Regions from separate parts of the Nocardioides sp. Bht2 genome, predicted to be linked through region 1. Evidence: riboswitches for the same ligand, from Rfam matches in the RefSeq annotation. Region 1 holds a riboswitch; the other holds the start of a gene.

What was found. Region 1 has a riboswitch for thiamine pyrophosphate ahead of ACLM5J_RS02640 (thiamine ABC transporter substrate binding subunit). Riboswitches for the same ligand answer to the same signal wherever they lie in the genome.
Region 2: it holds a riboswitch for thiamine pyrophosphate, as region 1 does, so the genes downstream of both, ACLM5J_RS06475 (thiamine phosphate synthase) here and ACLM5J_RS02640 (thiamine ABC transporter substrate binding subunit) in region 1, are expected to answer to the same signal.

What each region holds. Positions count from the first base shown of each region.
Region 1 covers NZ_JBLBWI010000001.1:552,722-568,547, reverse strand. The annotation lists gene ACLM5J_RS02715 (nitrate reductase subunit alpha) at 1-1,095, shown strand, start outside; gene narH (nitrate reductase subunit beta) at 1,095-2,789, shown strand; gene narJ (nitrate reductase molybdenum cofactor assembly chaperone) at 2,795-3,457, shown strand; gene narI (respiratory nitrate reductase subunit gamma) at 3,454-4,200, shown strand; gene ACLM5J_RS02695 (MFS transporter) at 4,197-5,450, shown strand; gene ACLM5J_RS02690 (PLDc N-terminal domain-containing protein) at 5,575-5,976, shown strand; gene ACLM5J_RS02685 (alpha/beta hydrolase) at 6,074-7,018, shown strand; gene ACLM5J_RS02680 (hypothetical protein) at 7,077-7,712, opposite strand; gene ACLM5J_RS02675 (hypothetical protein) at 8,081-8,389, opposite strand; gene ACLM5J_RS02670 (LysR family transcriptional regulator) at 8,492-9,412, opposite strand; gene ACLM5J_RS02665 (hypothetical protein) at 9,516-9,686, shown strand; gene ACLM5J_RS02660 (hypothetical protein) at 9,696-10,361, opposite strand; gene ACLM5J_RS02655 (NADH:flavin oxidoreductase) at 10,487-11,683, shown strand; gene ACLM5J_RS02650 (diacylglycerol kinase) at 11,761-12,864, shown strand; gene ACLM5J_RS02645 (SDR family oxidoreductase) at 12,861-13,676, shown strand; TPP riboswitch at 13,799-13,910, shown strand; gene ACLM5J_RS02640 (thiamine ABC transporter substrate binding subunit) at 13,907-14,995, shown strand; gene ACLM5J_RS02635 (ABC transporter permease) at 15,175-15,826, shown strand, end outside.
Region 2 covers NZ_JBLBWI010000002.1:262,400-278,225, reverse strand. The annotation lists gene ACLM5J_RS06540 (SRPBCC family protein) at 1-455, opposite strand, end outside; gene ACLM5J_RS06535 (EamA family transporter) at 517-1,392, shown strand; gene ACLM5J_RS06530 (hypothetical protein) at 1,434-1,616, shown strand; gene ACLM5J_RS06525 (alpha/beta fold hydrolase) at 1,665-2,627, shown strand; gene ACLM5J_RS06520 (PQQ-dependent sugar dehydrogenase) at 2,752-3,894, shown strand; gene ACLM5J_RS06515 (SAM-dependent methyltransferase) at 3,884-4,225, opposite strand; gene ACLM5J_RS06510 (AAA family ATPase) at 4,640-5,203, shown strand; gene thiC (phosphomethylpyrimidine synthase ThiC) at 5,149-6,891, opposite strand; gene thiD (bifunctional hydroxymethylpyrimidine kinase/phosphomethylpyrimidine kinase) at 6,888-7,706, opposite strand; gene ACLM5J_RS06495 (thiamine phosphate synthase) at 7,703-8,278, opposite strand; gene ACLM5J_RS06490 (thiazole synthase) at 8,275-9,036, opposite strand; gene thiS (sulfur carrier protein ThiS) at 9,033-9,233, opposite strand; gene ACLM5J_RS06480 (FAD-dependent oxidoreductase) at 9,230-10,306, opposite strand; gene ACLM5J_RS06475 (thiamine phosphate synthase) at 10,303-10,914, opposite strand; TPP riboswitch at 10,910-11,019, opposite strand; gene ACLM5J_RS06470 (DUF1707 SHOCT-like domain-containing protein) at 11,093-11,752, opposite strand; gene ACLM5J_RS06465 (FAD-dependent oxidoreductase) at 11,823-12,899, opposite strand; gene ACLM5J_RS06460 (fumarate hydratase) at 13,035-14,762, shown strand; gene ACLM5J_RS06455 (TetR/AcrR family transcriptional regulator) at 14,767-15,438, shown strand; gene ACLM5J_RS06450 (esterase/lipase family protein) at 15,565-15,826, shown strand, end outside.

The DNA of each region.
Region 1 (15,826 bases):
AAGGTCACCGAGAAGCCTGGCGTCCCAGGCCGGAACTCTCCTGTCTTCTCCGTCGTCGAGCGCGACTACACCGCGATCGCCGACAAGCTGGCCACCGTCGGTCCGCTCGCGGACTCGGCCGGTTTCACGATCAAGAACGTGACCTACCGCCTGGAAGAACAGGTGGATCGCCTTGCTGCGAAGAACGGCGTGATGCTCGGCGGCGCCGGCGACGGCCGCCCTGCGCTCGACACCGACGCCAAGCTCGCCGAAGCGATCCTGATGTTCTCCGGCACCACCAACGGAGAGCTCGCCGTGCAAGGGTTCCGGACCTTGGAGAAACGGGTCGGCCGCCGGTTGGCCGACCTGGCCGAAGGTTCGGAGGAGAAGCGGATCACCTTCGCCGACACCCAGCAGGCACCGGTCCCGGTGATCACCTCGCCGGAGTGGTCGGGCTCGGAGACCGGCGGACGCCGGTACGCCCCGTTCACGGTCAACATCGAACGCCTCAAACCGTTCCACACCCTCACCGGGCGGATGCACTTCTTCCTCGACCACGACTGGATGTCGGATCTGGGAGAAGGACTCCCGACTTACCGGCCACCGCTCGACATGCATCGGCTCTTCGGGGAGCCCCGGTTCGGCCCGGACGGCGCCGCCCAGGTGACGGTGCGCTATCTGACCCCGCACTCCAAGTGGTCGATCCACTCCGAGTACCAGGACAACCTCCTGATGCTGTCGCTCTCCCGCGGTGGGCCGACGGTCTGGATGAGCCCGATCGACGCGGACGCGATCGAGGTCAAGGACAACGACTGGGTGGAGTGCGTGAACGCCAACGGTGTGCTGGTCGCCCGCGCGATCGTCACCCACCGGATGCCTGCCGGCGTCGTCTACGTACACCATGCGCAGGAACGCACGATCGACGTCCCGAAGTCGGAGGCGACCGGGCGGCGCGGTGGGATCCACAACTCGGTGACCCGGCTACTGGTCAAGCCGAGCCACTTGATCGGTGGCTACGGACAGCTCAGCTACGCCTTCAACTATCTCGGGCCGACCGGAAACCAACGCGACATGGTGGCCACGGTGCGGCGGCGTTCCCAGGAGGTGCAGTACTGATGGCGACTCCTACCCGGATCATGGCGCAGGTCGCGATGGTGATGAACCTCGACAAGTGCATCGGTTGCCAGACCTGCTCGGTGACCTGCAAGCAGGCCTGGACCAACCGGGCCGGTACTGAGTACATCTGGTTCAACAACGTGGAGACCCGGCCCGGCCAGGGCTATCCCCGGCGCTACGAGGACCAGGACCGTTGGCGGGGAGGGTGGGAACTCAACAACAGCGGACGTCTCAAGCTCAAGGCGGGCGGACGGCTCCGCAAACTGTTCGGCATCTTCGCGAGCCCGGTGCAGCCCGAGCTCTCCGACTACTACGAGCCCTGGACCTACGACTACCGGACGCTGGTCGACGCCCCGCTCGGCGACGACTTCCCGGTGGCCCGGCCCAAGTCGTTGATCACCGGCAAGGACACCAAGGTGACCTGGTCGGCCAACTGGGACGACAACCTGGCCGGCGCCCCCGAGTACGGACACCTCGATCCGATCGTGGAGAAGGTGCGCCGTGACTCGGAGGAGAAGATCAAGTTCGAGCTCGAGAAGACCTTCATGTTCTACCTGCCTCGGATCTGCGAGCACTGCCTCAATCCGTCCTGCATGGCTTCGTGCCCTTCGGGGGCGATCTACAAGCGCTCGGAGGACGGCATCGTCCTCGTCGACCAGGACCGGTGCCGGGGATGGCGCCAGTGCATCACGGGTTGTCCGTACAAGAAGATCTACTTCAACCACAAGTCAGGCAAGGCAGAGAAATGCACCTTCTGCTATCCGCGGGTCGAGGTGGGCCTGCCGACCGTCTGCGCGGAGACCTGTGTCGGTCGGCTCCGCTACATCGGAGTGGTCCTCTACGACGCTGACGCCGTCACCGCAGCGGCGGCGACCGCCGACGAGAAGCAGCTCTACCAGGCGCAGCTCGACCTGATGCTCGACCCGAACGACCCCGGCGTGATCGCGGCGGCCCGAGCTGCCGGTATCCCCGACGACTGGATGACAGCGGCCCGTCGTTCGCCGGTCTACGCGTTGGCGAAGACCTACGGCGTGGCGCTCCCGTTGCATCCGGAGTACCGGACGATGCCCATGGTCTGGTACGTCCCGCCGCTCTCGCCGGTGGTGGATCTCCTTACCGAGCAGGGACATGACGCTGAGGCGGCCGGGAACCTCTTCGGTGCGATCGAAGCGCTGCGGATCCCGGTCGAGTATCTCGCCGAGCTCTTCACCGCCGGCGACACCGCGATCGTCACCGACGTACTCCGCAAGCTCGCCGCGATGCGCTCCTACCTGCGAGGCATCAACCTCGGGCGTGAACCTGATGCCTCCATCCCAGCCAGCGTGGGGATGAGCGAGGAGGCGCTCTACGAGATGTATCGGTTGATGGCGATCGCCAAGTACGAGGACCGCTACGTGATCCCCACCGCCCACGTCGAGGACGCGCACCGCCTGGAGGAGATCGGCTGTTCCCTCGATTTCGACGAAGGCCCTGGGATGTACGAGTCCGGGCCGTTCGGTGAGGCGAGTGGGGGCCCGGTGCCGGTCGCAGTGGAGACCTTCACCGCGCTGCGGCAACGGCAGACGGGGGACGACGCCGCGTCGACCGAGGAACTGCGGGCTCGCGTCAACCTCCTGAACTGGGACGGCAACGGCAGCCCACCGGGTCTCTTCCCGCAACGCACCGACGACTCCCGTCCGGCCCAGGAGGGGTGAAGGCGATGCGCGCCCGTTCTCAACGTCTCCGTGCCGAGCGTCGTCAGCAGAACCGGGTGCTGCATCAGGTCGCGGCGTGGTGCCTGAGTTACCCCGACGAGCAACTCCTCGACCAGCTCCCGTTACTGCAAGCCGCTCTCGGGGAGATCGCGGTCGACGACCGCGGTCTGAGTGACCTTCTCGAACTGCTGGGACGGCGCCCGCTCGAGGATTCCCAACGTGCCTACGTCGAACTGTTCGACCTGGACCGCAAGCACGCGCTGCACCTCTCCTACTGGACCGACGGCGACACCCGGAGGCGCGGCGAGGCGCTGGCCGGCTTCAAGAGCGTCTACCGCGACTCCGGGTTCCTGGTCCGCACCGGCGGCGAGCTGCCCGACCACCTGTGCCTGGTCCTGGAGTTCGCAGCCGTGGTCGATCCTGAGGCCGGTAGTGCTCTGCTCCAGCAGTACCGGGCCAGCCTGGAGCTGCTGCGGTTGGGCCTGATCGAGGCCGGATCTCCTTACGCGGCAGCACTCTCCGCCGTCTGCTCGACGTTGCCGGGCGCGTCGCCGACAGACCGGGCGGCGGCGATGGCGCTGCACGGTCCGCCGCCTACCGAGACGGTCGGCCTGGAGCCCTTCGACCCGCGGTTGCTCCCGATGCTGGATACGGAGGTGCGCTCGTGAACACCGTGCTCTGGGGTGTCCTGCCCTATCTGTCGTTGGCGATCCTCGTCGGCGGCACGATCTGGCGCTATCGCTACGACAAGTTCGGCTGGACCACCCGCTCCTCACAGCTGTACGAGTCGCGGTTGCTGCGGATCGGATCGCCGATGTTCCACATCGGCATCCTAGTGGTCTTCATCGGGCACGTCGGTGGTCTGGTGATCCCCGAGTCGTGGACCGAAGCGGTCGGGATCAGCGAGGGGATCTACCACTTCAACGCCTTGTTCTTCGGGGGGATCGCCGGCGTCCTCACCCTGGGCGGCCTGCTGATCCTGATCTACCGGCGCCGCACCACCGGACCGGTCTTCATGGCGACCACCCGCAACGACAAGTTGATGTACGTCCTCCTGGTCTCCGCGATCGCCTTGGGGCTATGGACCACTCTGGTCGCCGTCGGTGCGGGCCACGAGGCCCACAACTACCGGGAGACGGTCTCGCCCTGGTTCCGGTCGCTCTTCACACTGCGCCCCGACGTCGAGGCGATGGCAGCCGCTCCGGTGCAGTTCCATCTGCACGTGTTGATCGCGTTGACGCTCTTCGCCGTCTGGCCGTTCACCCGGCTGGTGCACGCCTTCACCGCACCGGTCCACTACCTCTTCCGTCCCTACATCGTCTATCGAAGCCGCGATCGCCGCCAGGGCAGTCGCCCCACCCCGTCCGGGTGGAGCCCGGTCGGCACGAGTGACAGGGAGCGCAGGCCATGACCCGAACACCGACAGAGACCGAAGGGCTCGCCCCGGCGTCGCTCCACGGCGGAGGCAAGAACCTGGCGCTGGCCACACTCGCCTTCACGGTCAGCTTCTGGGCATGGAACGTGATCGGCCCGCTCGGCGTCCGGTACGCCGCCGACCTCGACCTCACCAGCAACGAGAAGTCCCTGCTCGTCGCGATACCGGTCCTCGTCGGCTCGCTCGGCAGGATCCTCGCCGGTGCCCTTACCGACCGACTCGGCGGCCGGTTGATGTTCCCGATCCTGCTGGTGCTCTCGGCGCCGTTCGTGTTGCTGGTCGCGATCGCGGGCCGCAACGACTCTTATCCTCTGCTGCTGATCTTCGGCTTCTTCCTCGGCATCGCCGGAACCACCTTCGCGGTCGGTATCCCGTTCGTGAACGCCTGGTACGAGGCGAACCGTCGCGGCTTCGCGACCGGTGTCTTCGGAGCCGGCATGGGCGGGACGGCGTTGTCGGCCTTCTTCACTCCACGCTTCGTGGACTGGTTCGGTTACCTGGCCACCCACATCATCGTCGCGGTGGGCCTGCTGGTCACGGCGGCGATCTGTTGGGTGGCGATGCGTGACTCGCCGCGCTGGAGCGCGAACCACGATCCGGTGGCGCCGAAGCTGATGGCTGCGCTCCGGTTACCGGTGACCTGGAAGATGTCCTTCCTCTACGCGGTCGCCTTCGGCGGGTTCGTCGCCTTCTCGACCTACCTACCGACCTATCTCAAGGACATCTACGAGTTCGACCTGACCGGGGCGGGTACCCGCACCGCCGGCTTCGCACTGGCTGCGGTGCTGGCGCGGCCGTTGGGCGGCGTCTTCGCGGACCGGATCGGCCCGCGCAACGTCGTCGCCATCTCCTTGGCCGGGACGATGGTGCTCGCGGTGGTGGTCGCCTTCGAGCCGCCGATCGAGGTGCCGGCCGGTGCCGCCTTCATCGCTCTCGCCTTCTTCCTCGGCCTCGGTACCGGCGGCGTCTTCGCCTGGGTCGCGGCGCTGGCGCCGCCGGAGCGGGTCGGCGCGGTGACCGGTCTGGTCGGTGCCGCCGGTGGTTTGGGGGGCTTCTTCCCGCCGCTGGTGATGGGCGCGACCTACCAGGTGGCGTTCGACGGCTACGGCCTCGGACTCGCCCTGCTCGCCGTCGTCGCGGCCGGAGCACTCGCCTTCGCCTGGTTCGCAGTGGAGGCGGCCGGGCGTCGGGCGGCGTCGGGATTCTCGACCGGTTCTAGGCCCTAAGTCCCTTCCCGTGCCCCGGCGCGGTGCCTAACGTAAGAGAAGAAATGGGTACGCACACGTCGGTGCGGATGCAAGTTGTCCGAGTCGCGGTGTGATGCCCGATCCATCGGGGAAAGGACGCACTATGCCGGACTATTGGTCATCGATCTGGGACACCATCTGGTGGGCCCTCACCATCTTCGTCTTCATCGCCTACCTGATCGCGCTCTTCTCGATCATCGGCGACCTGCTGCGCGATCGTGAGCTGAAGGGGATCGCCAAGGCGGTCTGGCTGATCTTCCTGGTCTTCCTGCCGTTCCTGACGGCGCTCGCCTACCTGATCTTCCGCGGGGCGGGGATGGCCGAGCGTTCGGTCCGGCAGCAGCGTGCTGCACAGCACGCGTTCGACGACTACGTGAAGTCGGTGGCGGGTGGCCCGGCCGCCGAGATCGCCTCCGCCAAGGAGTTGCTCGACCAGGGCACGATCACCCAGGCCGAGTTCGACCAGATCAAGCAGGCAGCGCTGGGCAAGGCGTACCAATCCTGAGCTGAGCCGGCCGACTCAGCGGGATCGGGTGTGTCCTGGTGCACATCCGATCGCTACTTTGGGCGAGTCATTGTTGGCCTGTGTCCAAGGAGTCACGTTGCCCGAGCCTCGCCCGACGTTCCCGCCGCCGTCCAGCATCAGTCCTGAGGCGCAGGCCGTGCTGGCCGCCACGGGTGGCTACACCCTTCAGCCGCACCCGGCTCTCGACGACGTCGCGGGCTGGGAGCGGTGGGTCGAGGCCGCCGACGGGCCGTTGCGCGAGATGCTCGGTGGCTTCCAGCTCTCCGACGACGTCATGCGCCGTTCCGAGTTCGAGATCGACGGAGTCACCACCCACGTGCTGCACCCTGTCGGCGTCCCCGACGACGCCCCGATCGTTCTCGAACTGCACGGCGGCGGTCTGATCCTGTGCGGCGGCGAGCTGTCCTGGAAGATGACCGCGGCGCGTGCGGCCGAGCGCCCCGCGATCACCTGGGTGCCGGACTACCGGATGCCGCCCAAGCACCGGTTCCCGGTGGCGCTCGAGGACTGCCTGGCCGTCTACCGCCGAGCGCTCGCCGAGCGTGATCCGAGTCGACTCGCGGTCAGCGGGGCCTCGGCCGGCGGCAACCTGGCCGCCGCCTTGATGCTGCGCGCCAAGGACGATGGGCTGCCACTGCCCGCCGCGCTGATCCTGATGACACCCGAGCTCGACCTCACCGAGTCCGGGGACACCTTCGCCACGCTGCTCGGCATCGACCAACTCGGTCTGCTCGCCGTCGTCAACGAGCTCTACGCCGACGGCCAGGACCTGACCCAGCCCTACCTCTCCCCGCTCTTCGGTGATGTGACCGACTTTCCGCCGACCTTCCTGCAGAGCGGAACCCGCGATCTCTACCTCTCCAACACCGTGCGGATGCACCGCAAACTGCTCGACGCCGGGGTGCCCGTCGAGCTGCGGGTGATGGAGGCCGGCCTGCACGGCGGGTTCGGTGGCCGGACCCCCGAGGATCGGGTGATCAACGCTGACATGCTGGCCTTCCTGGCCGAGCATCTCACCTGAGGGCGCCCGCTCAATGCGACCTCAGCGCTGGGTTTTGCGGCCGAAGGCGACGCTGAGCTCACATTGAGTTGGTGAGCTGCGGGGAGACGGTGCGCAGATAACCCTGCCGCCAGCAGCTGTGGATGATCACCACGGCCAGGACGACGCCGATCATCCCGAGACCGAGGTCGCCGAGGGTGTCGCGGTAGGCGCCGCGACGCTCCGAGGAGGTGGCGATGAAGGCGTAGTACTCGGCGATCTCCCACAGGATCGCCGCGGTACCGCCGACGGCGAGCCCGCGCTCGAGGATCGGCCAGAACTGGGTGGTCGGCGCCATCGTGAGCAGGATGAACGCCGCAGCCAGGATGCCGAGGTTGATGAAGTGCATCCAGTCGTCGAACCAGTAGATCGAGTCGTAGAGATCCATCCGGTTACCGAGGATGTCGGTGAAGCAGGTGAGGGTGATCAGGGTGTCGGCCAGCCACGGGAACGACGCCCGCTCGCGCCAGAAGGCGTACCAGATCGCGGGCACCGTGAAGGCGAGCATCGGATACCCGACGGCGCGCAGCCCGGCTGCCTTGTCCTCCATGTTCCCGATCTCGGGATAGATCACGGCGGTCGCCAGCATCAGCAGCAGCGAGGCCTTCGCCGTGACGTTCACAGCGCGCAGAACCTGAGGGGTGGGATAGCGGGTGGCGGCGACCGCGTCGACCATGGGCACTGTCCTCGTTTCCACTCTTCTGCACACCGTCTGGCTGATCTGTCAGCCACTCAGGTGCTTGTTCGCGCCCTGAGACGGCCCTCGCTCGCCATGTGGGTTGCGAGCGAGGACCTGGAGTCGGCACTCAGGGGCGCGGCCGACTCCGTCGGATACCTTAGCGAATCGGACAAAGATTTCGGGATTCATTGCGCCGGTCCAGACCGGCGATCCAAAATTCTCAGACTGCTTTTCGCGGGTTGGCACCGCGGGTACTGTGGTGAATGCCCCGCAGGTGACCCGAGACGCCTGCGGGGCATTCACATTTCTGGCCTCCGTCGGCTTCGACCCGGTGGACCAGGGGTCGGAGGCTCAGTTGAGCGGGCTCAGGCCTGCTCGAGGTCCTCGTCGGAGAGGAAGTCGATGGCGACCTGGAGCAGCTGAACAGCCATCTCCGGGTCGAGGCCACCGAGCATGATCTTGAGGCCGAGGTCGGCCTCCGGGTCGAGCTCCCACTCGCCGGCGTCGGACGCGGTGTCGGGCATCTCGACCAGGGCGATGTGCAGACCGGGCTGGTCGAAGGAGACCTCCGCCTGGTGCGTCCCGTTCTCGTCGGCGAGGGCCTGGGCAGCCACGCTGATGGTGAGGTCCTCGGTGCCGTCGTGGTCGTGGTCGTGATCGTGGTCGTGCGACATGGCTGCTCCAAGTTTTGGGGTGGGAACGTTCGCGCCCGACATTACGGCAGCAGTGGGTGGTGCCGTCGACCTGGACGGCGTGCCTTCACTCCAGGAGCTGGGTCACTCGACGGGGTCGGTCATGGAACGGATCCGGCGGGTGGCGAGTTCGATCATCAGCGAAGCGGCAGGGGAGAGGACCGCGCCAGCCCGATGGACGATCGCCAACGGGTCGTAGAGCCGGGGCCGGATCGAAACGAACCCGGCCTCGGGGGCGAGCCGAGGGAGGAGTTGTTCGGCGATGGCGCGATGGGTGATCGAGTCGGCGAGCCCCATGCCGACGAGCTCGACGGCGGTCTCGACGTCCTCGACCTCGATCCGGGTCGACGGGTTGAGTCCGGACTCGTGGAGCATCCGCCGGACCAGGAGCCGGGTCGAGTCTTCGTTGCGGAAGGTCGAGTCGGGCATCACCAGGGCGGCGCCGGCGATCGCCTTGGCGGTCACCGGGCGACGGAGACGTTCGGGGTCGGCGCTGATGTACACGAGCTCGGAACGGGCGACCGGGGTGACCACGAGCCCCTCGCTGGTCACCTGCGGGACGGCGATCAGTGCGGCTTCGAGGTGCCCACGGCGGAGTTGGTCGAGTACCTCGGTGGAGTTCGTGCCGATCAGCTCGACCCGGACGCCGGGGTGACGTTCCAGGACGTCGGCGATCAGCGCGGCGCCGGCGTACCACCGCACCGCGCCGAAGATGCCGAACCTGATCGTGCCGGTCTCCAGGGAGCGGACCCGTTGCATCGCTTCCTGGGTCTCGCGGGCGGCGGCGATGGTCTTCTCGGCGAAAGGCTGCAGGGCGACGCCGGCCTCGGTGAGCACGACGCCGCGACCGACCCGGACGAAGAGGGTGACGCCGAGGGAGCGTTCCAGGCCACGGATCTGCTCGGAGATGCTGGGCTGGGAGTAGCCGAGGGCATCGGCGGCCGCGGTCAGCGAGCCGTGCTCGACCGTAGCCAGGAAGCAACGGAGCTGATGCAGCGAATGCATAGGGTTTTCCTTTGGCTCACCTAGGAAAGAAAGCCTACCCCTATCGGTAATCCGAGGGGATCATAGAAACGTAAACAAAGTCCTGTCCAGAGGGAGGTCCCCGATGTTCGTCCACCACTGTTCTGCCTGTGACCGTCGGCAGCTGATCTTCCCGAGCCAGATCAAGGGCACCGCTGAACTGGCCGGCGAACCCGGCCTCGCGTTCACTTGCTGGTGCGGTTCCGAGCAGGTCTGGCTCCTGGGCCGGAAGATCTCCGCCGCAGCCGCTGCCTGAGGCTCGACGTCAGCCGTCGGCCTCTTCGACGAAGTGCGGATCGGCCAACAGGTACTGCGTGATCGGGCCGTCGGCCTCGCGGTTGTGTGGGCGGACCGGCTCGGGCACCATCCTGCCTTCGGTGGTGTCCCAGAACTTGTCGACCTGGACGCAGATCCGCCGCGCGACCCGTCCTGGCACACCGCGATGGGGTACGTACGGGTGCGGGCGCGTCGGTGCCCGGAGTTCGGCACGGTAGAGCGCCATCGCCAGTTCGTCGGCCTGATCGTCGCTGAGCGTCGTCGCGAGTTGCGTGACCACACTGTCTTCGCAACGCCAATAGTCGGCGAACCGTTCGTCCACCTCGCTCCAGACGGCCGGCCAGGTGAGCCGGACCGCGTGGGCCTCGCCGTAGAGCTTCGCCTTGGTGCGGGCCAGCGCGATCTCGAGGTTGTGCCCCGCGACGCGTAGTGCCCGGATCTGCTCCTCGTCGCCCTGGTGGCGATGGGCAGCCTGGGGGAGCAGGTGCGTGGCGGCGGCGACATGCCGTGAGGTGCTCGCCAAGAAGGTGTCGATCGCCGGGAAGCGATCGCGCGGCCGTTCGCGGCTGGGCTGCGCGTGAGCGGCCTGATCCAACCGGTCCGCGAGTACGTCGTGGGTCTGCTGGGTGCTGCGTTCGAGCGTGTTGTGGGTCATTGAGATCGCCTCCGAGGATGTGGCGGAATCACCACTTCCAGAGTGCTCCGCGGCCGGGCGCGAAACAAGGCTCGGGAGGCGCGAACCGGCTACCCCGAAGAAGTGGAACACGTTACAGTTCTGCGGTGACTCCCGATGTCTTCGCGCCTGCCGCCCTCGGCCCGGTCCAGCTCCGCAACCGGATCGTCAAGGCCGCCACCTTCGAGGGGCGGACCCCGCACGGCGTCGTCTCGCCCGAACTGATCGACCTGCACCGGACCCTCGGTGAGGGCGGCGTCGGCCTGACCACGGTCGCCTACTGCGCGGTCTCGCCGGAGGGGCGCACTCACGCCGAGCAGTTGGTGGTCGGCCCCGGCACGCGGGACGGCCTGACCCGTCTCACCGAGACGGTCCATGCGACCGGAGCGAAGGTGGCGGCCCAGGTGGGCCACGCCGGCCCGGTCGCGAACGGGCGCTCCAACGGCGCTCCGGCGATCGCCGCCAGCTCGATGCCGAGCCCGCTCTCGATGCAGATGATCCGTAGCGCCACCGAGGCGGACCTGACCCGGGTGACCAAGGCCTATGTGATGGCGGCGCGAACCCTGGTGGAGTGCGGATTCGATGTGCTGGAACTGCACATGGCGCACAACTACCTGATCTCCTCCTTCCTCGCGCCCCAGCTCAACCGCCGCAAGGACGGCTGGGGCGGCAGCCTGGAGAACCGTGCCCGGCTGGGGCGCCAGGTGGCGCGAGCCGTCCGTGACGAGGTGGGTGACGCCGTCGCGGTGACTGCCAAGACCAGCCTCTCGGACGGCTACCGGGGAGGCTTCGACACCGAAGAGGCACTGGTCTTCGCGCAGATGCTCGAAGCCGACGGCAACCTCGACGCCCTCCAACTCTCCGGCGGCAGTTCGCTGATGAACCCGATGTACCTCTTCCGGGGTGGTGCGCCGGTGAAGGAGTTCGCAGCCAACATGCCGTTCGCCGTGAAGTGGGGGATGCGCGTGGTCGGCAAGGGCTTCCTCAAGTCCTACCCGTTCGAGGAGGCCTACTTCCGGGAGAAGGCGATGCGCTTCCGCGCAGGTCTCTCGATGCCGCTGATGCTGCTCGGTGGGATCAACCGTCGCGAGACGATGGAGCAGGCGATGGCTGACGGCTTCGACTACGTCGCGATGGCCCGCGCGCTGGTCCACGAGCCGGGGATCGTCAACCGCCTGGCCGCGCGCGAGGTTCCCGGCGGCGCCTGCCTGCACTGCAACCGCTGTATGCCGACCATCTATGCGGTGGGCGGTGTCTACTGCCCGCCCCAGTTGGAGGGCACCGCTCCGCTCGCTGCGCCCTGAAGTCGGCGACGTGAGCCGGTGGTGCGATCGGTCGGAAAGGCCTTCCCCGAAGGTAGAACCTGTTCTACCGTCAGGCCATGAACCTCCTCTCCTCGCGCCCTGACTCCACTCCGCTGCGTGTCGTCGGCTGGTCCACCGGCACCGTCGGTCGACACGTGATCGCCGGGATCGACAGGCATCAGGAACTGGAGTTGGTGGGCCTCTGGGTCTCCAACCCGGAGAAGGTGGGCCAGGACGCCGGCGCGTTGGCCGGGCTCGGGCGTGACCTCGGCGTCACCGCCACCAACGACCGTGACGCGTTGATCGCGTTGCGCCCCGACGCCATCGTGCACACCGCGATGACCGACGACCGGATGTTCGAGGCGATCGAGGACCTCAAGGCGTTCGTCGCCGCCGGGATCAACGTCGTCTCCAGCGGTCCGGTGCTGCTGCAGTACCCCTACGGCGTGCTCTGGGAGGACGCGCTGCGTCAGGTCGAGCAGGCCTGCGCGGACGGCGGTGCCTCGTTGCACGTCAACGGGATCGACCCCGGTTTCGCCAACGACGTCCTACCGCTGGTGATGACGTCGCTCTCGCAGCGGATCGACGAGATCCGGGTCAGCGAGATCGCGGACTACTCCACCTACTTCCAGCCGGTGGTGATGGGCGAGCTCTTCGGTTTCGGCAAGCCGCTGGAGGAGACGCCGATGCTCTGGCAGCCGGGCGTGCTGTCACTGGCCTGGGGCTCGGTGGTCCGGCAGATCGCGGCTGGGCTCGGGGTCACCCTCGACGAGCCGCTGACCGAGGTGGTCGACCGGCGCCCGGCGGAGGCGGACACCTCGACCGTCTCGGTCGAGATCCCGGCCGGAACCATGGGTGCCGTGCGGTTCCAGGTGATCGGACGGGTCGACGGCGTTGACAAGATCGTGCTGGACCACGTCACCCGGACCGCCGCCGACCAGGTGCCGGAGTGGCCCCAGCCGCCGACGGGCGGTGGTTGCTACCGCGTCGAGATCACCGGGGAGCCCCACATGCTGCTCGACTTCACCCACCACGGCGAGAACGGAGACCACAACGACTCCGGGATGATCACCACCGCGCAACGGCTGGTGAACTCGGTACCGCAGGTGGTCGCCGCCGAGGCTGGCATCGTGACCGCGCTCGACCTGATGTCGGTCACCGGGCGAGGGCTGGTCTCATGAGCATCCTGGACCGGTTCCTGCTCACCGACCACGTCGCGATCGTTACCGGGGCCGGGCGTGGTCTGGGCGCTGCCACCGCGGTGGCGCTCGCCGAAGCCGGTGCCGACGTCGTGATCTCGGCGCGGACCGCGGCACAACTCGAGGAGGTCGCCGGGCGGATCGAGGCGGCCGGACGTCGGGCGCTGGTGGTGCCCGCCGACCTCTCCGACCTCGCTGCGGTGGCCGAGCTCGCGCACCGCGCCCACAGCGAGTTCGGCCGGCTCGACGTGGTGGTCAACAACGTGGGCGGCACCATCCCGAACGCGTTCCTCGACACCGACGTCGACTACCTGGAGGACGCGTTCCGGTTCAACGTCAGCACGGCGCACGCGTTGAGCGCTGCCGCGGTCCCGTTGATGCTGCGCGACGCCGACGACCTGGCGCGGCAGAAGTCGATCGTCACGATCACCTCGATGATGGGTCGTACGGCGGCCCGCGGTTACCTGGCCTACGGCACCGCCAAGGCGGCGCTCGCGCACTGGACCCGGCTCGCTGCCGCCGACCTCTCGCCGCGGATCCGGGTCAACGGGATCGCGGTCGGGTCGGTGCTGACCAGCGCCTTGGAGTTCATCGCCGGGGACGAGGGCATGCGGACCCAGATGGAGCAGGGAGCCGAGCTCGGTCGGCTCGGCGAACCGGACGAGATCGCCGCCGCCGTGCTCTACCTGGCGTCGTCGGCGGGCTCGTTCATCACCGGCAAGATCCTGGAGGTGGACGGCGGTCTGCAACAGCCCAACCTGGACCTGGCGCTGCCGCCGGTCTGGAGCTCCTGAACGACCTCGCGCCAGAGCGGTCGATCACGGTCCTCGAGGGTCCGTGATCGACCGCTCTCCGCGCTGCGCGGGCTGCGCACGGACGCAGTGTGGACGTGGCGTCGCGATGGCATAGGCTCGGTGGCAAGAGACAGGGGAGCCCTCCACTACGGAGCGCTGAGAGTGCGGAACCGCCGCAGACCCTTTGGACCTGATCCGGTTAGCACCGGCGAAGGGAGTCGGGAGAAACCTTGACTACGCATTTCCGCCTGCGCACGATTGCGCTCGCTACCACTGCCACCGTTGCCTTGGCCGGCTGTTCGCTGCTCGGCTCGGACGACGAAACGAAGTCCGACGAGGTCAAGCGGGGGGAGTCCCTGGAGGGCACCACGGTGGTGCTCGCCACGCACGAGTCGTTCGCGCTTCCCGAGGAGTTGATCGCCTCCTTCAAGGAGAAGACCGGGATCACCTTGAAGGTGCGTCCCTCGGGTGACGCCGGAGAGCTGAGCACCAAGCTGGTGCTCAGCAAGAGCAAGCCGTTCGCCGACGTCGCGTTCGGGATCGACAACACGTTCGCCACCCGCGCCGTCAGCGAGGGAGTCTTCGCCGCCTACGAGCCGAAGCTGCCCGCAGGTGCCGAGTCGCTCGAGCTCGACGGCGACGCCGCCGACGTGCTGACCCCGATCGACCACGCCTCGGTCTGCGTCAACGTGGACGACGCTTGGTTCGCCAAGAACGACCGGCTGGCGCCGCAGAACCTCGACGACCTCGCCGACCCGGCGTTCAAGGACCTGCTGATCCTGCCGGGCGCCACCACCTCCAGTCCCGGACTGGCCTTCCTGCTGGCCACCATCGCCGAGTACGGCGAGGACGGGTGGGTCGACTACTGGACCAGGCTGATGGACAACGGAGCCAAGTTGGCCGATGGCTGGACCGAGGCCTACAGCGCCGGCTTCACCGGTGCCGGCAAGGGTGATCGCCCGATCGTCGTCTCCTACGACACCTCCCCGGCGTTCACCCTGGACGAGAAGTCCGGTGACTCCACCACCAGTGCTCTGCTCAACACTTGCTTCCGTCAGGTCGAGTACGCGGGTGTGCTGACCAATGCGAAGAACCCGGGCGCGGCGGAGAAGGTCGTCGACTTCCTGCTCAGCCCCGAGGTCCAGGCCGTGATCCCGGAGAACATGTACGTCTTCCCGGCGGACAGCGAGGTCCGGTTGCCGACCGAGTGGGCGAAGTTCGCGAAGCCCGCCGCCGACCCGCTGGTGGTCTCCGCGGACGACATCGACGAGCACCGTCAGGCCTGGCTCACCGAGTGGACGGACGTCGTCACCCGCTAGTGGCGTGGGTCGGAGGTTCTGGGATGGTTGGCGTGCTCGGGATGCGTGCATCGCAAGGCGGAGGACCGAAGGCGGGCCGGAGGCCCGTCGAGTGTTCGACAACGCCGCGGGGTGCTTGCCCCGAGCGTGCCAACCGCCCAGCAACTTCCGACACAGGCCACTAGTCGGAGCCGACCGCCATGTCTCGTCTTCGCCGCCTCGCCGGCCTCGCCCTTCTTGCGGCCGGGCCGGCGCTGCTGCTCGGGGTCTTCTTCGTGCTGCCGGTCAGCGGCATGCTCGGGCTCGGACTGTGGCCGAACGGTCACCTCGACCTCGGGCCGGCCTGGGAGGCGGTCACCCGCGAGCGGACTGCCCGGGTCGCCTGGTTCACACTCTGGGCCGCGGCGACGGCGACCGCGATCACGCTGCTGTTGGGCGTCCCGGCGGCGTTCGCCCTGTACCGCTTGGCGATTCCCGGTCGGCGGCTGTTGCGGGCGGTGCTGCTGGTGCCGTTCGTGCTGCCGACAGTCGTGGTCGGTGTGGCCTTCGATTCGCTGCTCGCCGCCGGCGGTCCGCTCGGCTTCCTCGACTGGCGCGACGGCCCGATCGCGATCATCACCGCGATGGTCTTCTTCAACCTCGCGGTGGTCGTCCGGACGGTCGGCACCACCTGGGAGTCGCTCGACCCCAGACCCGGCGAGGCCGCGGCAGCGCTGGGGGCGCGGCCCTGGCAGGTCTTCTGGACGGCGACCTTCCCTGCTCTGCGTGGCTCGATCGTCTCGGCCGCCAGCGTGGTCTTCCTCTTCTGTGCCACCGCGTTCGGTGTCGTCCTGATCCTCGGTGGGATGCGGT
Region 2 (15,826 bases), on a different contig from region 1:
CGACTCTTCTCGACGACGTCCTTCAACTGGCGCAGGCCTCGCTCGAAGTCTTTGCCGACCATCTTGTCCATGCTGAAGATCTTGCCGAACAGCTTCATCAGCCCGTTCTGCTCACCGCGCATCTGCCACACGATCTCGGTGCCGGCCGCCACCGGCGTGATCGTGAAGGTCACCTGATTGGTGGCCTTGAACGGCTTGAGGAAGGTCAGCTCCACGTCGACCCGCTCCGGGGTCGAGGCGGTGATCCGCATGCTTCCCGAACCGGCCTTCCGGTTTCCACGCCAGGCGTAGGTCGCCCCGACTCCGGAGTCGGGGCCGGAGTGTTCGCGATCCATCGCCGGGTCCATCTCCTCCCACGGCGACCAGGCGGGCCACCGGTGGAAGTCGTTGATCAACGGATAGATCTGGTCCGGGTCGGCCAGTACCGTGATGCTGCGCTCAACGAGGAATGACATGCTGTGAATCCTAGTGGCTCCGACCGGGATCGGAGCGCCCCGAAATCAGCAGGAGTACCGCGTGCGCCGGGCAGTGATCTTCGTGATGATCGGGATCGCTTCCGTGCAACTCGGCGCAACGATCGCCAAGCACCTCTTCGACCGCGCCGAACCGGCCACGCTGGTGCTCTTCCGGCTCGCCACCAGCGCCGTCCTGCTCGGCATCGTGGTGCGCCCCTCGCTCCGCGGGCGAAGCCGCGCCGACTGGTGGGTGGTGTTCGGCTACGCGACCAGCCTGGCGGTGATGAACTGGTCGATCTACCAGTCGTTCGCCCGGATCCCGCTGGGCCTCGCGGTGACCATCGAGTTCGTCGGACCGCTCTCGGTGGCCCTCCTCGCCTCCCGCCGAGCCCGCGACCTGCTCTGGGTCGGGCTGGCCGCGGCCGGGGTGGTCCTGCTCGGCTTCGACAGCTCCGGGATCAACCTCGCCGGCGTCGGGTTCGCGCTGCTCGCCGGTGCCGCCTGGGCCGCCTACATCCTGCTGAGCGCAGGTACTGGACGGCGCTGGCCCGGGTTGGACGGGCTCACCGTGGCCAGCATCATCGCCACCGTCTGGCTGCTGCCGATCGCGCTGCCGTCCGGCGACCCGGCACTCGTGGACCCGCAGATCATCGCCGTCGGTGTCGCGGTCGGCCTGCTCAGCTCGGTGATCCCCTACAGCCTGGAACTGGCCGCGCTGCGGACTCTGGCTCCGGCCACCTTCGGCATCCTGATGAGCTTGGAGCCGGCCGCTGCCGCGCTCGCCGCGCTGGTTGTCCTGGACGAACAATTGACCGGGCTCCAGTGGCTCGCTCTGGCCTGCATCGTGGCCGCCTCGATCGGAGTGACCGCCGCCGCCAGCCGCGGGTTCACACAATCGTCATCTGGAGTTGACGCCGCAGTAGTGCCTGAACCGTAGGTTGGTGAACACCCCACCACCTCTCCCCCGGGACGGTCGCCATGAAGCACCTCCGCCTCCCCCTCACCCTGGTCCACTCCTGGGCCGTCGCCTCCCAGCATCGCGCCCGCCGCAACGCCATGGTCGCTGCCACCGACCTGACCGCTCGCCGCGCCGAGATGCTCGACGTCCAGGAGTTCATCGTCGCCGCGACCCAGCGTCGAGCGCTGGCCGCGCACGCCTGATCGAGCGTCGGCAGGTACGAATCGCGGTTGGTGCGGCAGAATTGCCTCATGACCGCCGCGTCCGTACCCGCCGAGCCGATCAGCGTCATCCCGGCTCCTGCCGACCTGATCGAGCCCTTCTTCTACGACGTCGTCTCCGCTGACGGCACCGTGTTGAAGGCCTGGACGAACGACCCTGACTGTCTGATCGACGGCCCCACCGTGCTGCTGTGCAACGGCCTGGGCACGAATGCCTGGACCATGCCGGCGTTCCTGGAGCCCGACTGCAAGGTGCGGGTGATCTCGTTCAACCACCGCGGTGTCGGCGGCTCCGCACGCCCCAGCGATCCCGACCGGGTGGGCGTGGAGGAGTTCGCCGAGGACGCCCTCGCCGTCCTCGACGCGGCCGGGCTGGAACACGCGGTCTTCATGGGCTGGTCGATCGGCGTGAACACCATGTTCGAGGTGGCCGTCCAGCACCCTGAACGGGTCGACGGGCTCTTCGCGATGGCCGGCGTGCCCGGCAACACCTTCGGCACGATGCTCGAGCCGCTGCTGATCCCCGCCGCCCTCGCGCGGATCGTCTCGGTCAACGTCTCGCGAGCATTGAAGCGGACCGGCAAGCTGATCTCACCGATCAGCACCCGGCTGCCGATGGGCCCACGAACCATCTCGGCCCTGAGCCACACCGGTTTCATGTTCCCGCTGCCCGATCCCGAGCTCGCCCAGCGCGCACTCAAGGAGTTCGTCAGCACACCCGTCGACTGGTACTTCCACCTGGCGGTCCGGACCTCGACCCATAAGCGGGTCTCGTTGAGCGGCATCGACGTGCCGGCGATGTTCGTCGCCGGGAAGTGGGACCTGCTGGCCGGTCCGCGCGCAATGCGCGGCGCGGCGTCGCGGATGAAGGAGGCCACCTACGTGGAGCTCAACGGTTCGCACTTCATCGGCATGGAGCAGCCCGACGCCGTCCACGAGCTGCTGCTGGAGTTCTTGGCTAGTGGGGTGGGTCGGTGGTCCTGCGATGGTTGACGTGCTTGGGGTGCGTGCATCGCAAGGCGGAGGCCCGTCGAGTGTTCGACAACGCGGCGAGGTGCGTGCCCCAAGTGCGCCAACCGCTCAGGATCGCTGGCCCACGCCGCTAGCCTCGACTGACATGAGCGCCCGACGAGCCGGCCTGCAGTGGTCCCTCCCGATCCTGATGTCGGCGAGCCTGTTGGTCGCCTGCAGTTCTGACGACGAGCCCTCCAGTACCCCGCGCTACACCCAGCCCAGCGACGCCGCCAGCGAAGAGGCACCCAGCGATCGGCCGACGTCGAGCGGCAGTTCAGCGGACGCCGACCCGCGGGTGGTGCGCACCGTCGCCACCGACCTGGCCGCGCCCTGGGGCCTGGCCTTCCTGCCCGACGGGACCGCGATCGTCACCGAGCGGGACACCCGCCGGGTGCTGGCGATCAAGGGCGGCACAACCCGTGAGATCGCCGTCCTGGGGTCGTTGCCGCAGACCGGCGAGGCGGGGCTGCTCGGCGTCGCCGTCTCCCCCGACTTCGCCCAGGACCGGCTGCTCTTCTTCTACCTCACCACCGACTCCGACAACCGGATCGTGCGCGCCACCTTCGACGGCCGTTCCCTGGGCCAGCCCGAGCCGATCCTGACCGGCATCCCGCGGGGCTTCACCCATGACGGCGGCAGGTTGGCGTTCGGCCCCGACGGCGCGCTCTACGCCTCGACCGGCGAGACCGGTGACACCGCGTTGTCACAGGACCGGTCCTCGCTCGGTGGGAAGATCCTGCGGATCGACACCGACGGCAACCCGGCCCCGGGCAATCCGGACCCGACCTCCCCGATCTGGACGCTGGGTCACCGCAATGTGCAGGGGCTGGCCTTCGACGACCAGGATCGGCTCTGGGCCAGCGAGTTCGGGGCTCAGGACTTCGATGAGCTCAACCTGATCGAGGCCGGGGGCAACTACGGCTGGCCGAAGTTCGAGGGCAAGGGCGGCACCGCCGTGTTCACCGACCCGCAGGTCACCTGGCGCACCGATGAGGCCTCTCCCTCGGGCCTGGCCTACCTCGACGGCAGGCTCTGGATGGCCTCCCTGCGCGGCGAGCGGCTCTGGTCGGTCCGCGTCGTCGACGGCAAGGCAAGCGATCCCCAGTCCTACTTCGTCGGGAAGTACGGGCGGTTGCGGACCGTCGTCGTGGCCCCGGACGGCGACCTGTGGGTGACCACGTCGAACCGCGACACCCGTGGCACCCCGGGCCCCAAGGACGATCAGATCCTGGTGGTCAGGCCGTAGCCACGCCAGCGGTGTGGTCCCAGGCGAGCGCCGCACCCTCCACCGCCGCTACCCACACCCGTTCCCGCTCCTCCAGGCTGCCGGCTCCGGGCAGCAGCAGGACAACGGCGTGCCCCATCGTGCCCGCCGCGAGCAACACCTGTTCGACCTGCTCGCTGGCCAACTGCTGAAGGTCGAGAGCCGCGACATCCTCGCGACACAAGGCGATCACGTCGGGATCGGTGGTGGCGAGCGCCGCGATCAGGACGTCGGCTGAGCCCAGCATCCTGGTCGCGCGCACCGTCAACAGATCGGCCGGTCCCGGCCCCGCGCCGACGAAGTGGATGGTCATCGCCGCGACCCTATCGCCCAGGTTGCGCGAACACATCTTGCGCTCACCGTGAGGCCAGCATCCTGTTCCTGCCCTCCGACGACTCTCCCGACCGGATCGTCGCCGTCACCCAGCACCTGCCACGCAGACCGTCACGGTGACCGCACTCGCCGCCTACGGCGCACCCGGCGTGCGCCACACCTCGGTCCGCCCGGTCGTGCTCGACCGGCACGGCGTGGTGCTCCGCCTCGAGGGGGCCGACGCCAGCCCCCTCGACGTGCGTCTCGCCTTCGCCCGCACGGAGCGCTGCGGATGCGACCTGGAGGCCGCCATGATCGAGCGGATCGAGCGCGCCGCGCGCCAACACGGACGGCGAGGGCCTGAGCTGCGCCGGCTGAGCCGCCGCGCCCTTCTGCCTGACCTATGCTCGGCCGCATGCTCGGAGCCGACGACCCTCTCCCGCTCCGGCCCCGCCGCATCCTGGTCGCCGGCGTCAGCGGGAGCGGCAAGACCACCCTGGCCGGCCGGATCGCCGACGCCGTCGGCTCGCCCCATACCGAGATCGACGCCCTGTTCCACGGTCCCGACTGGACCCCGCGCCCCGAGTTCCTGGACGACGTCGCCGCACTGATCGCCCAGCCCGCCTGGGTGACCGAGTGGCAGTACACCGCTGTTCGCGCGGTGCTGGCGGCCGAGGCAGAGCTGCTGATCTGGCTCGACCTGCCGTTCCGGGTCACCCTGTGGCGAGTGGTGCGGCGCACCGTGCGTCGCTCGCGACGCCGCGAGGTGCTGTGGAACGGCAATGTCGAGCCGCCGCTGCACAGCATGCTGACCGACCGCGACCACATCATCCGGTGGGCGATCCGGACCCGCCGCAAGTACCCGGCGCTGGTCGCCCAGACAGCCGCCGCCAACCCGGGCCTCGTGGTGGTCCGGCTGTGTTCTCAGCGCGAGGTCGAGACCTGGTTGCGGGCGCTCGCCTCGTCGGCGTCCAGGTAGACCGTGCTGCCGAGGGCCACGAACTCTCCGGCCTTCCGCTGCATCGCCTCCGCCACCTCGGCACCGTCGAGGGCCGAGCCTCCACTGCCGAACCGGTCACGGACGTCCTGGCTGATCCGCATCGAGCAGAACTTCGGCCCACACATCGAGCAGAAGTGCGCGGTCTTCGCGTTCTCCGCCGGGAGTGTCTCGTCGTGGAAGAACTCGGCCGTGTGCGGGTCCAAGGACAACGCGAACTGGTCGCGCCACCGGAACTCGAAACGGGCCTTGGAGAGCTCGTCGTCCCAGGCCCGGGCGCCTGGGTGTCCCTTGGCGATATCCGCGGCGTGCGCGGAGAGCTTGTAGGTGATCACCCCGGTCTTGACGTCGTCGCAGTTCGGCAGGCCGAGGTGTTCCTTCGGCGTCACATAACAGAGCATCGCGGTGCCGTGCATGGCGATGGTCGCAGCACCGATCGCCGAGGTGATGTGGTCGTAGCCCGGCGCGATGTCGGTGGCCAACGGGCCCAACGTGTAGAACGGCGCACCGTTGCACCAGTCCTGTTGTAGGACGACGTTCTCCTCCACCAGGTTGAGCGGCACATGACCCGGTCCTTCCACCATCACCTGGACGTCGTAGGCCCAGGCCCGCTCGGTGAGTTCGGCGAGGGTACGCAGCTCGGAGAGTTGGGCTTCGTCGTTGGCGTCCGCGGTGCAGCCCGGACGCAACCCGTCGCCCAGACTGAAGCTGACGTCGTAGCGCGCGAAGATCTCGCACAGCTCGTCGAAGTGCGTGTACAGGAAGTTCTCCTGGTGATGGGCCAGACACCAGCCCGCCATGATCGAGCCGCCACGGGAGACGATGCCGGTGATCCGATCGGCGGTCAGCGGTACGTAGCGCAACAGCACACCGGCATGGATCGTCATGTAGTCGACGCCCTGCTCACACTGCTCGATCACGGTGTCGCGGAAGATCTCCCAGGTCAGGTCGTCGGCCTTCCCGTTCACCTTCTCCAGCGCCTGGTAGATGGGCACGGTGCCGATCGGCACCGGCGAGTTACGGATGATCCACTCCCGGGTGGTGTGGATGTCGTCCCCCGTGGAGAGGTCCATCACCGTGTCCGCGCCCCAGGTGATCGCCCAGGTGAGCTTGTCGACCTCTTCGCTGATCGACGACGTCACCGCGCTGTTGCCGATGTTCGCGTTCACCTTCACCAGGAAGCGGCGTCCGATGATCATCGGCTCCGCCTCCGGATGGTTGACGTTCAGCGGAATGATCGCGCGACCTGCGGCGACCTCGCTGCGCACCAGCTCGACGTCACAGCCCTCCCGGAGCGCGACGAACTCCATCTCGGGTGTGATCCGACCAGCCCTGGCGTAGTGCATCTGGGTGACCGTGCTGCCCTCGCGGGCACGCAGCGGCGCGCCCCGCTCTCCCTCCCACCGCTGCTGCGCTTCACGGCGGAGCGCACCCCGGCCGTCGTCGAGCGGGGACGGCGGCCTGCCCTCGTAGTTCTCGGTGTCGCCACGCTCGGCGATCCAACCGTCGCGCAGTTTCGTCAACCCCTGTTCAGGTTCGCTGCCCGGGCCTGCCGTCGTGTAGCGGTCGAAGTGGTCACCGTTGGTGAGGGCGACTCGGGTGTACGGAACCTGGAGGTCGGCGCGGCTGCCCGCCAGGTAGCGCCGGCTATGGGACTCGTGGACGTTCATCGGGTGCTCCTCAATTCGTTGACATGGGCGATCGGCCCGCGTCCGCGCCCGAGCCTCCAGGCGCTACCGCGAGCCAGTTGGGTGGTGGTGAAGCCAGCGGCCATCTCCGCGGCCGACTCCAGTTCGTGGCCATGGGCCAGCAGCGCCGCGACGGCGGCACTGAAGGTGCAGCCGGTGCCGTGATCGTTGGTGGTGGCGAGGGTCGAATGCTGGAGGCGCTGCACGGTGCCGTCCGGCAGAGCCAGCCAGTCGGTACAGGTGTCGGCAACGTCTCCGGGACGCCATTCGGGGCCTCCGGTCAACAGAACTCCGCAGCCGTGACCCGCCAACCGCTTGGCGAGCTCGGCCGGCTGGGCCCGGCCACCAGCGGCGTCGGCCCCCGCCAGAGCCGCAGCCTCCGTCAGGTTGGGCGTGACGACGGTGGCCACCGGCAGCAGCGACCTCAGGTAGGCGTCCCGCACGGCTTTTCCACCGAGCACGGCACCGCTGGTAGCGACCAGGACGGGATCGACGACCAGGGGCAGCCCGGCGCATCGCTCGGCGACGAGCCGGACGGCCTCGGCGGAACCCAACATGCCGGTCTTCACCGCCGCCACCGGAAGGTCGTCGAGGACGGCGGAGAGTTGCGCCGAGACCACCTCCAGAGGAACGGGATGGATCGCGTCGACCCCCAACGTGTGTTGGGCGGTGACCGCCGTGACCACGCAGGCGCCATGCACTCCGAGCGCGGCGAAGGTGGTGAGGTCGGCCGCGGTGCCGGCGGCGCCACCGGAGTCGGTGCCGGCGACACTGAGCACGACCGGAGGCGTCGTCATCGGCACTCCTCGACGAGTCGACCAACGACCGCGCCGGGGTCGACGGCACGCATCACCGCCCCCATCACCGCGACGCCGTGGGCGCCGGCCGCTCGGAGTGCCCGGGCGTTCGCCACCTCGACCCCACCGAGCGCGAGCACCGGAATCTCGTGGCCGGCAAGGGCGGACCAGTCCAACGGACGCCGCCCCGGCTTGCTCAACGACGGCGCGACCGGCGAGAGCGTGGCCCACGAAGCACCAGCACGGGCCGCCGCACCCACCTGGTCCGGGCGGTGGCAGGAACGCCCCCAGGCCAGCCCCTCGGTGCGGCCGCGCACCGGGTACGAACCGTCCGGATCGGGAAGGTGCACACCGGCCACCCCTGGCACTGCACGATGAGCGCTCCAGAGGGTCAGACCCTCGCTCCGTAAGCGCTCTGCCAGCCTTTCGCGGTCCGCGTCGGCAAGATCGAGCTCGCGCACCAAGACGTGGGTCAGACCAGCCTCAGCGCATCGCGCCAGATGGTCGACCAACTCGACGTCCACCGGCAACTGATGCCGGTCGGTGAGCACGACCAGGCGAGGAACACTCATCCGATCCGCCCCACCATCGGGCTGGATGCGCGAGCGCCTGCCCGCCGGGGAATTCGGCCCGCGGTGGCCGCTGCCTCACCGGCCACCACCGCCCAGCGCAACGCCTTCGCCATCAGCACCGGGTCCGCGGCACGGGTGACCGCGGTCGCGGCCAGGACCGCATCGCAGCCCAGCTCGATAGCGCGGGCCGCATCCGAGGCGGTGCCGATCCCGGCGTCCAACACGACCGGGATGTCGACGGCGGCGATCACCGCTTCGATCGCGTGCGGGTTGAGTACCCCGAGACCAGAGCCGATGGGTGCCCCGAGCGGCATGACCGCTGCGCAGCCGACGTCGGCGAGGCGACGCGCGAGGACCGGATCGTCAGTCGTGTAAGGCAGGACGGTGAAGCCGTCGCGGACGAGCTGCTCGGCGGCGTCCAGCAGCTCGACGACGTCCGGCATCAGACTGTTCTCGTCGCCGATCACCTCCAGCTTGACCCACGAGGTGTCCAGCGCTTCGCGGGCCAGCTGGGCGGTCAGTACGGCCTCACGGGCCGAAAGACAGCCCGCGGTGTTCGGCAGGATCGCCACGTCGTGACGCCGTAGCGTCGCCAGCAGTCCGGTCTCGGCCTGACTGCCCTGGCGCCGCATGCTGACCGTCACCAGAGCGGGCTGGGCGGCCGCAAGCATCGGCTCCAGCAAGGCGGAATTGGGCAGGCCGCCGGTGCCGAGGAAGAGTCGGGAGGCGAAGGCCCTGCCCGCGATCTCGAGACTCATCCGCCCTGCACCGCCGTCACGATCTCGACGACGTCTCCAGGTGCGAGCACGGTGCTGCGATACCGAATGCGCGGCACCACCATCCCGTTATGGGCAACGGCGCTCCCGGCCTGCTCCGGGCGGTGCCGGGCGACGAGATCGCCCAGCGTCCACCCCTGGGGCAGGGACTCGTCGACTCCGTTCACGGTGATCCTCATGGCTCTCTCCTGTCGGTAGGACGTGGGGTATTCGTTTCAGGCGTCGGCGCGGATCGCGCAACCACGGCGCGCCGGGGATCGAAGAGCTCCTCGACGCGGCCCGTCGCCAGGTGCTGCGCAACGAGCCGGGCCACAAGTGGCGCCAGCAGGACGCCGTGGCGGTGCAGCCCGGCAGCCAGCACGACCTGGCCGTACTCCCGGCCCCCGGCCCAGGGCGGCGGGCCGACCAGCGGCAGATTGTCGACTGCCGCCGGCCGATCTCGGGCGGCCGCTTCCAAGAAGACCGCCCGGTCCAGAGCCGGAACCAGCTCACGGGCGCCCTGCAGCAGCCGAAGCACACCCCCGGCACTGACCTCGGCGGGCGCGTCGTGCTCCTCGCTGGTCGCGCCGACCACCACATCGCCATCCGGGCGTGGAACCACGTAGACGGGTTCGCCGCGGACCCAGCCACGCAGGGTGTGCCCCGGAGGTGACCCCAGCCTGAGCCGAAGGATCTCGCCACGCACCGGCCGGACCAGGCCACGCCAGGGCTCCGGCAACTGGGCCCCGGTCGCGATCACCGTCACCTCAGGCGCACCTCCGGATGGCGTCGCGGCGACCGGGATCCGACGGCGTAACGCCGCGACCACCGCCCGTGGATCGACCGCCGGTTCATCCGGCAGCCACAGCGCAGCGCTGACCCGTGGTCCGACCTCGGCTTCGAGACGTCGCAGCTCGGCACGGGTCAGCAACTGCGGCACCTCACCCAGCTCGCTGAGCAGACTGGCGTGCCGCTCCACCTGCTGGACGTCGCCCGCGTCGCAGCCGACCACCAAGGTGCCATGGCGGTCGAGACGGACGCCGAGGCGGGCTGCGAGCTCCGGCCACAACGCCAAGCTCGCCCGCCCCTGAGCAAGCAGCTCCGGTTCGTCGTGCCACACCTCACCGGCCGGCGTCAGCATGCCAGCGGCCGCGAACGAGGCCCCCGATCCGGGAGCAGGATCGACCACCTCGACCCGATGTCCCTCGGCGAGTAGCGCCTCGGCCACGCTGAGCCCGACGATCCCGGCGCCGAGCACCCTGACCGCGCTCACCGGGCGGCGTCCACCAGCTCCTTCGCGGCCAGGACCGGATCAGGTTGTCGCCAGATCGAGCCGATCACCGCAACGCCGTGGGCTCCGGCGGCCCGGGCCCGGGTCGCCAGCGCCGCGTCGATCCCGCCGATAGCGATCAACGGCAGCACTCCGACAGCGCTGGTGATCGCCGGACAACCGAGAGGTTCCGGCAAACCCTGCTTGGATCCACTCACCGCGATCGGCCCGAACCCGGCATAGTCGGCACCGAGCGCCGACGCCCGGTCGACGTCGTCACGGCTCCGGCAGGTGGCTCCGATCACCAGCTCCGGCGCCTGCTCGCGGGCGCGGTCGATCGGCAGGTCCTCGCGGCCGAGGTGGACGCCGTGCGCCTGGGCCGCCACCGCGACGCCGAGCCGGTCGTTGATGACGACCATGCTGCGATCACCGACGAAGGAAAGCACCCGGTCGACCAGATACCTCAACGACCAGTCGGGAAGCTCCTTGTCACGCACCTGGAACCCGGCAACACCGACGTCGGCCAACTCCGGAAGCAACGCGAGATCGTCGCGTCCTGAGACCAGACAGAAGAGTCGTGGCAGGGGTGGAGCAATGCGGAAGGCGCTCATGTTGTTCCTTGCTTCCTTCGCCGGAATTACCCGGAGCAGGTTCAACGGTCAGAGCAGCTTCAGCTCCATCTCAGCCCACTGCTGTGGGCACCCGTGCTGGATGCAAGGAGGCTAACACCAACCCGAGCTCGGACTACACCACCTGTCCAGAACCGAAGCCAGCAAGGAGATTGCGGCCTCAGCGGAGCCGTTTACGCCGCGGAGTAGGCATCGGTTTGCGGGTCACCGTGACCGCGCCCATCAACGCGAAGCCCTTGACCCGCACCACCGGCGACATCGCATCCAAGCTCGCCTCGACCCGATCGCGGCTCTGGCTGAAGTCACCCATGATCCCGATGCCGTCGACGATCACCTTGGTCTGCGCGTTCACGATGATGTCGATCCCGCCCATGATCGTGCAGGCGGTGATCTCTACCTGCTGGCTGGCGAAGACCGCCTGCCGCAGGTCCAAGTCGACACCACCCATCAGCGCGAAGGCGTTGTGGGTGGCGCCGATCTCCCACACGCCCTTACGGGCTTGGCCGCCCATGATCGTGACCGAGGTGTCGAAGCGTGAGACAGCCGACGTCTCCGTGGGCTGGACCGGCTGCACCGAGGCTGCCTCCAACACCTCCGGAAGCCGCGGAGGCTGCTCCGGTAGGTCGGCCAGGATCGGCGGCAGGTCGGCATAGACCTTGGCCGCGTACGCGGCGTCCAACCGCTCGTCGAGCTCGTCCAGATCGAGCCGTCCCTCACCCGCAGCCCGCCGCAACACTTCGGCGACCTGGTGCCGATCGGCGTCCGAGATCCGCCACTGGCTCGGGTCAGGCTGCTGGGGCTCGTCACGAGATGGCTCCATGTCCCGAGCCTAACCGTCGTCCGGCCCCCGCTCGGGCAGCTCATCCAGTAGCCGGCCGGGCCCGGCGTGGTCAGCCGAGTGCGGCTTCGGGTTCGGCGCTGAGCAGGCGGACGACCGCCGCCGCGGCGGAGCGGCCCGCCCGGTTCGCTCCGATCGTGCTGGCCGAGGGGCCGTATCCGACGAGTTGCACCCGCGGGTCCAGCGCTGTCTGCGTGGGGGTCTGCCCTGCACCCGGCGTGCCGACCAACTGGATCCCGCCCTCGGGAGAGCGCAGGTGAAGAGGCGCCAGATGGCCGAGCGCAGCGCGGAAACCGGTCGCCCACAGGATCACGTCGACCTGCTCGTAGGAGCCGTCCGCCCACCGGACGCCGTCCTCCTCGATCGAGGCGAACATCGGCTTCCGCCGTCGATAGGCACCCAGCTCCTGGGCGCGCCGCTCCTGGGGCCGAAGTGCGAGCCCGGTGACGCTGACGACGCTCTGCGGAGCGAGACCTTGCAGAACCCGCTCCTGGACCATCTGCACGGCCTGGTAGCCGGCCTCGCCATCGAACTCCTCGCGCCAGACCGGCTCCCGCCTGGTCACCCAGAGGGTCTCGGTGATCGGCGCAAGTGCTCCGATGAACTGGACGGCGCTAGCGCCCCCGCCGACGATCAGCACCCGCTTGCCCCGGAAGTGGTCGGGGCCCGGATAGCCCGCCGTGTGCAGTTGCTCGCCCCGGAAGAGCTCGTGGCCGGGGTAGTGCGGGATGAAGGGGCGGGTCCAGGTCCCGGTGGCGTTGACCAGAGTGCGGGTCAGCCAGCTCCGCTCACCGGCCCGCACCTGCAACAGGTCGCCTACCGACGTCACCGAATCGACGCGGACCGGCCGTTGCACGTCGAGCCGATGCGCCTGCTCGTAGGCCGCGAAGTAGTCCGGAACCGCCCGGTTGGCGCGAGCGGCGCCCCGAGGCGGTGCGGCCGCCTCGGGGAGATCGGCAACGCCGTGGACGTCGTCCATGGTGAGCGCGTCCCAGCGATGTTGCCAGGCTCCGCCGGGAGCCTCGTCGGCGTCCAGGATCACGGTGCGGACCCCGCGGCGCAGCAGATGATGGGCAGCCGACAGGCCGGCTTGACCGGCACCAATCACCAACGATTCCCAAGGCTCCACGCCGATTCCAACACCGATGCCCCGGTAGGTATGCCCGACGCGGTGTGAGCCGGGTTGCCCGAAGTCGGCCCGCCGGGCGCATCCGCACCGACCCGCGGCCCATCGACGGGGCGATTCGGCGTACCCTGAGTTCTCGTGAGCAACGCTGCATCCGGACCCGAGTTCCGCTACTCAGACCTTCTGCCGACCCAGGGCTCGAACGGCGCCGACGAGACGCCGTACCGCCTGATCACCACCGAGGGCGTGGAATCTTTCGAGGTTCCGCAGGCCGACGGCAGTACGCAGACCTTCCTCCGGGTCTCCCCCGAGGCGATCCAGCGGCTCACCACCGAGGCGATGCACGACATCAGCCACTTCCTGCGCCCCGGCCACCTGGCCCAGCTGCGCAAGATCATCGACGACCCCGAGGCGAGCGGCAACGACCGCTTCGTGGCGCTCGACCTGCTCAAGAACGTCAACATCTCGGCCGGTGGCGTGCTGCCGATGTGCCAGGACACCGGCACCGCGATCGTGATGGGCAAGAAGTCCGAGGGTGTGCTGACCGGCGCCGACGACGGTGAGGCGATCAGCAAGGGTGTCTACGACGCCTACACGAAGCTGAACCTTCGCTACAGCCAGCTCGCGCCGCTGACCACCTACGAGGAGAAGAACACCGGCACCAACCTGCCTGCGCAGATCGAGATCTACTCGACGCCGCAGACCAGCGGGAAGCCCGAGTACAAGTTCCTCTTCATGGCCAAGGGCGGCGGTAGCGCCAACAAGTCGTTCCTCTTCCAGGAGACCAAGGCCGTCCTCAACCCCAAGCGGATGCTGGAGTTCCTCGACGAGAGGATCCGCTCGCTCGGTACCGCGGCCTGCCCGCCGTACCACCTGGCGATCGTGATCGGCGGAACCAGCGCCGAGTACGCGATGAAGACTGCCAAGTACGCCTCGGCGCACTACCTCGACGACCTCCCGACCGAGGGTTCGATGAGCGCCCACGGTTTCCGCGACCTCGAGCTGGAGGAAGAGGTCTTCAAGCTGACCCAGTCCTTCGGCATCGGCGCCCAGTTCGGCGGCAAGTACTTCTGCCACGACGTCCGCGTGGTCCGTCTCCCCCGTCACGGCGCGTCCTGCCCGGTCGCGATCGCGGTCTCCTGCTCGGCAGACCGCCAGGCCCTGGGCAAGATCACCCCGGACGGCGTCTTCCTCGAGCAACTCGAGACCGACCCGGCCCAGTACATGCCGGAGGCCGGTATCGCCGACGACATCGCCGGCGGCGAGGTCGTCAAGATCGACCTCAACCAGCCGATGTCGGAGATCCTCGCCGAGCTCTCCAAGTACCCGGTGAAGACCCGCCTCTCGCTGACCGGCCCACTGGTGGTGGCTCGCGACATCGCTCACGCCAAGATCAAGGAACGCCTTGACGCCGGCGAAGAGATGCCCGAGTACCTGAAGAACCACCCGGTCTACTACGCCGGCCCGGCGAAGACCCCCGAAGGCATGGCGTCCGGTTCCTTCGGCCCGACGACGGCCGGCCGGATGGACTCCTACGTCGAGCAGTTCCAGGCTGCCGGCGGCTCGATGGTGATGCTGGCCAAGGGCAACCGGTCCAAGCAGGTGACCGATGCCTGCGGTACCCACGGCGGTTTCTACCTCGGCTCGATCGGTGGCCCGGCCGCCCGTCTGGCGTTGGACTGCATCAAGTCCCAAGAGGTCATCGAGTACCCCGAGCTCGGCATGGAAGCGGTCTGGAAGATCGAGGTCGAGGACTTCCCGGCCTTCATCGTGGTCGACGACAAGGGCAACGACTTCTTCACCGACCCCTCCGGCGCGGTCACCGTTCCGATCACCGGCATCCGAGTCCGCTCCCAGGAGCGCTGACCCGGTGGCGGGAGAAGCGCCCCGACGCCGGGTGATCAAGGGGCTCGACGCCGACCAGCGTCGCGAACTCCGGCGCCAGGCGCTTCTCGACTCCGCCCTGGACCTCTTCGCCCGTCAGGGATACGCGGCGACGACGATCGAGCAACTGTGTCAGCACGCCTATGTGGCGACGAAGAGCTTCTACGAGGTCTTCGAGAGCCGTGAGGCCTGCTACCACCAGTTGCTGATCCAGGTCACGCAGCGTTCCTTCGCGGCAGCCTTCGCCTCCCGTGAGGGGGCGGAGCAGACCGAAGAGGCGATCAGCCGGGCCCTCCTGTCCAGCCTCGCCGGCAGTTTCGGCAACGACATCCGTACCGCCCGGGTGACCTTCGGCGAGGGGGCCGCCACCTCGGTCGCCGTCGAGCGGATCCGTCGGGAGAATCGGCGGACGATCGCGGCCTACATCGAGTCGATCTGGGCGGAGTTCGACGTCCCCGGAGTCCTCCCGGGCCTCTCCACCGGCCTGGTCGGTGGCCTCCTCGACATCATCGCCGACTGGAGCCACAGCCAGTCGATCGATCTGGACCCGGCGGAGAGCTCGGCCCAGGTCGAGGCGCTCAGCCGGCGGTTGACCGTCTTCTACGGAACCCTGCGGGCCGGGATGGGTGTGGACACGCCCGTCTCCACCCGCCGCTGACGCGACCGGTTCCGCTCTCGGTGCGGCCCGGGCGCACGGCCGTGACGATCTTGGAAAAGATTCCTTGTTCACAACCTGAGATCATGTTGTACTGAGTCCGACCTTGATCCTCGGGGGAGGAACGACATGAAGCTCAAGCATCTCGCCGGCGCCATCGCCGTCTGGCTGGGGATGGTCGGCGCCACCGTCGCCATCACACCGGCTCAGGCCCACAGCGCCGCACCGCCGTCGTCCGGTATCAACAACTGGAACTGCAAGCCGAGCGCCGCACATCCCGAACCCGTCGTGCTCGTGCACGGCATGGGTGCCAACGCCCCGGTCAACTTCGCTACCCTGGCGCCGGCCATCGCAGCCGACGACAACTGCGTCTTCATGGAGACCTACGGCA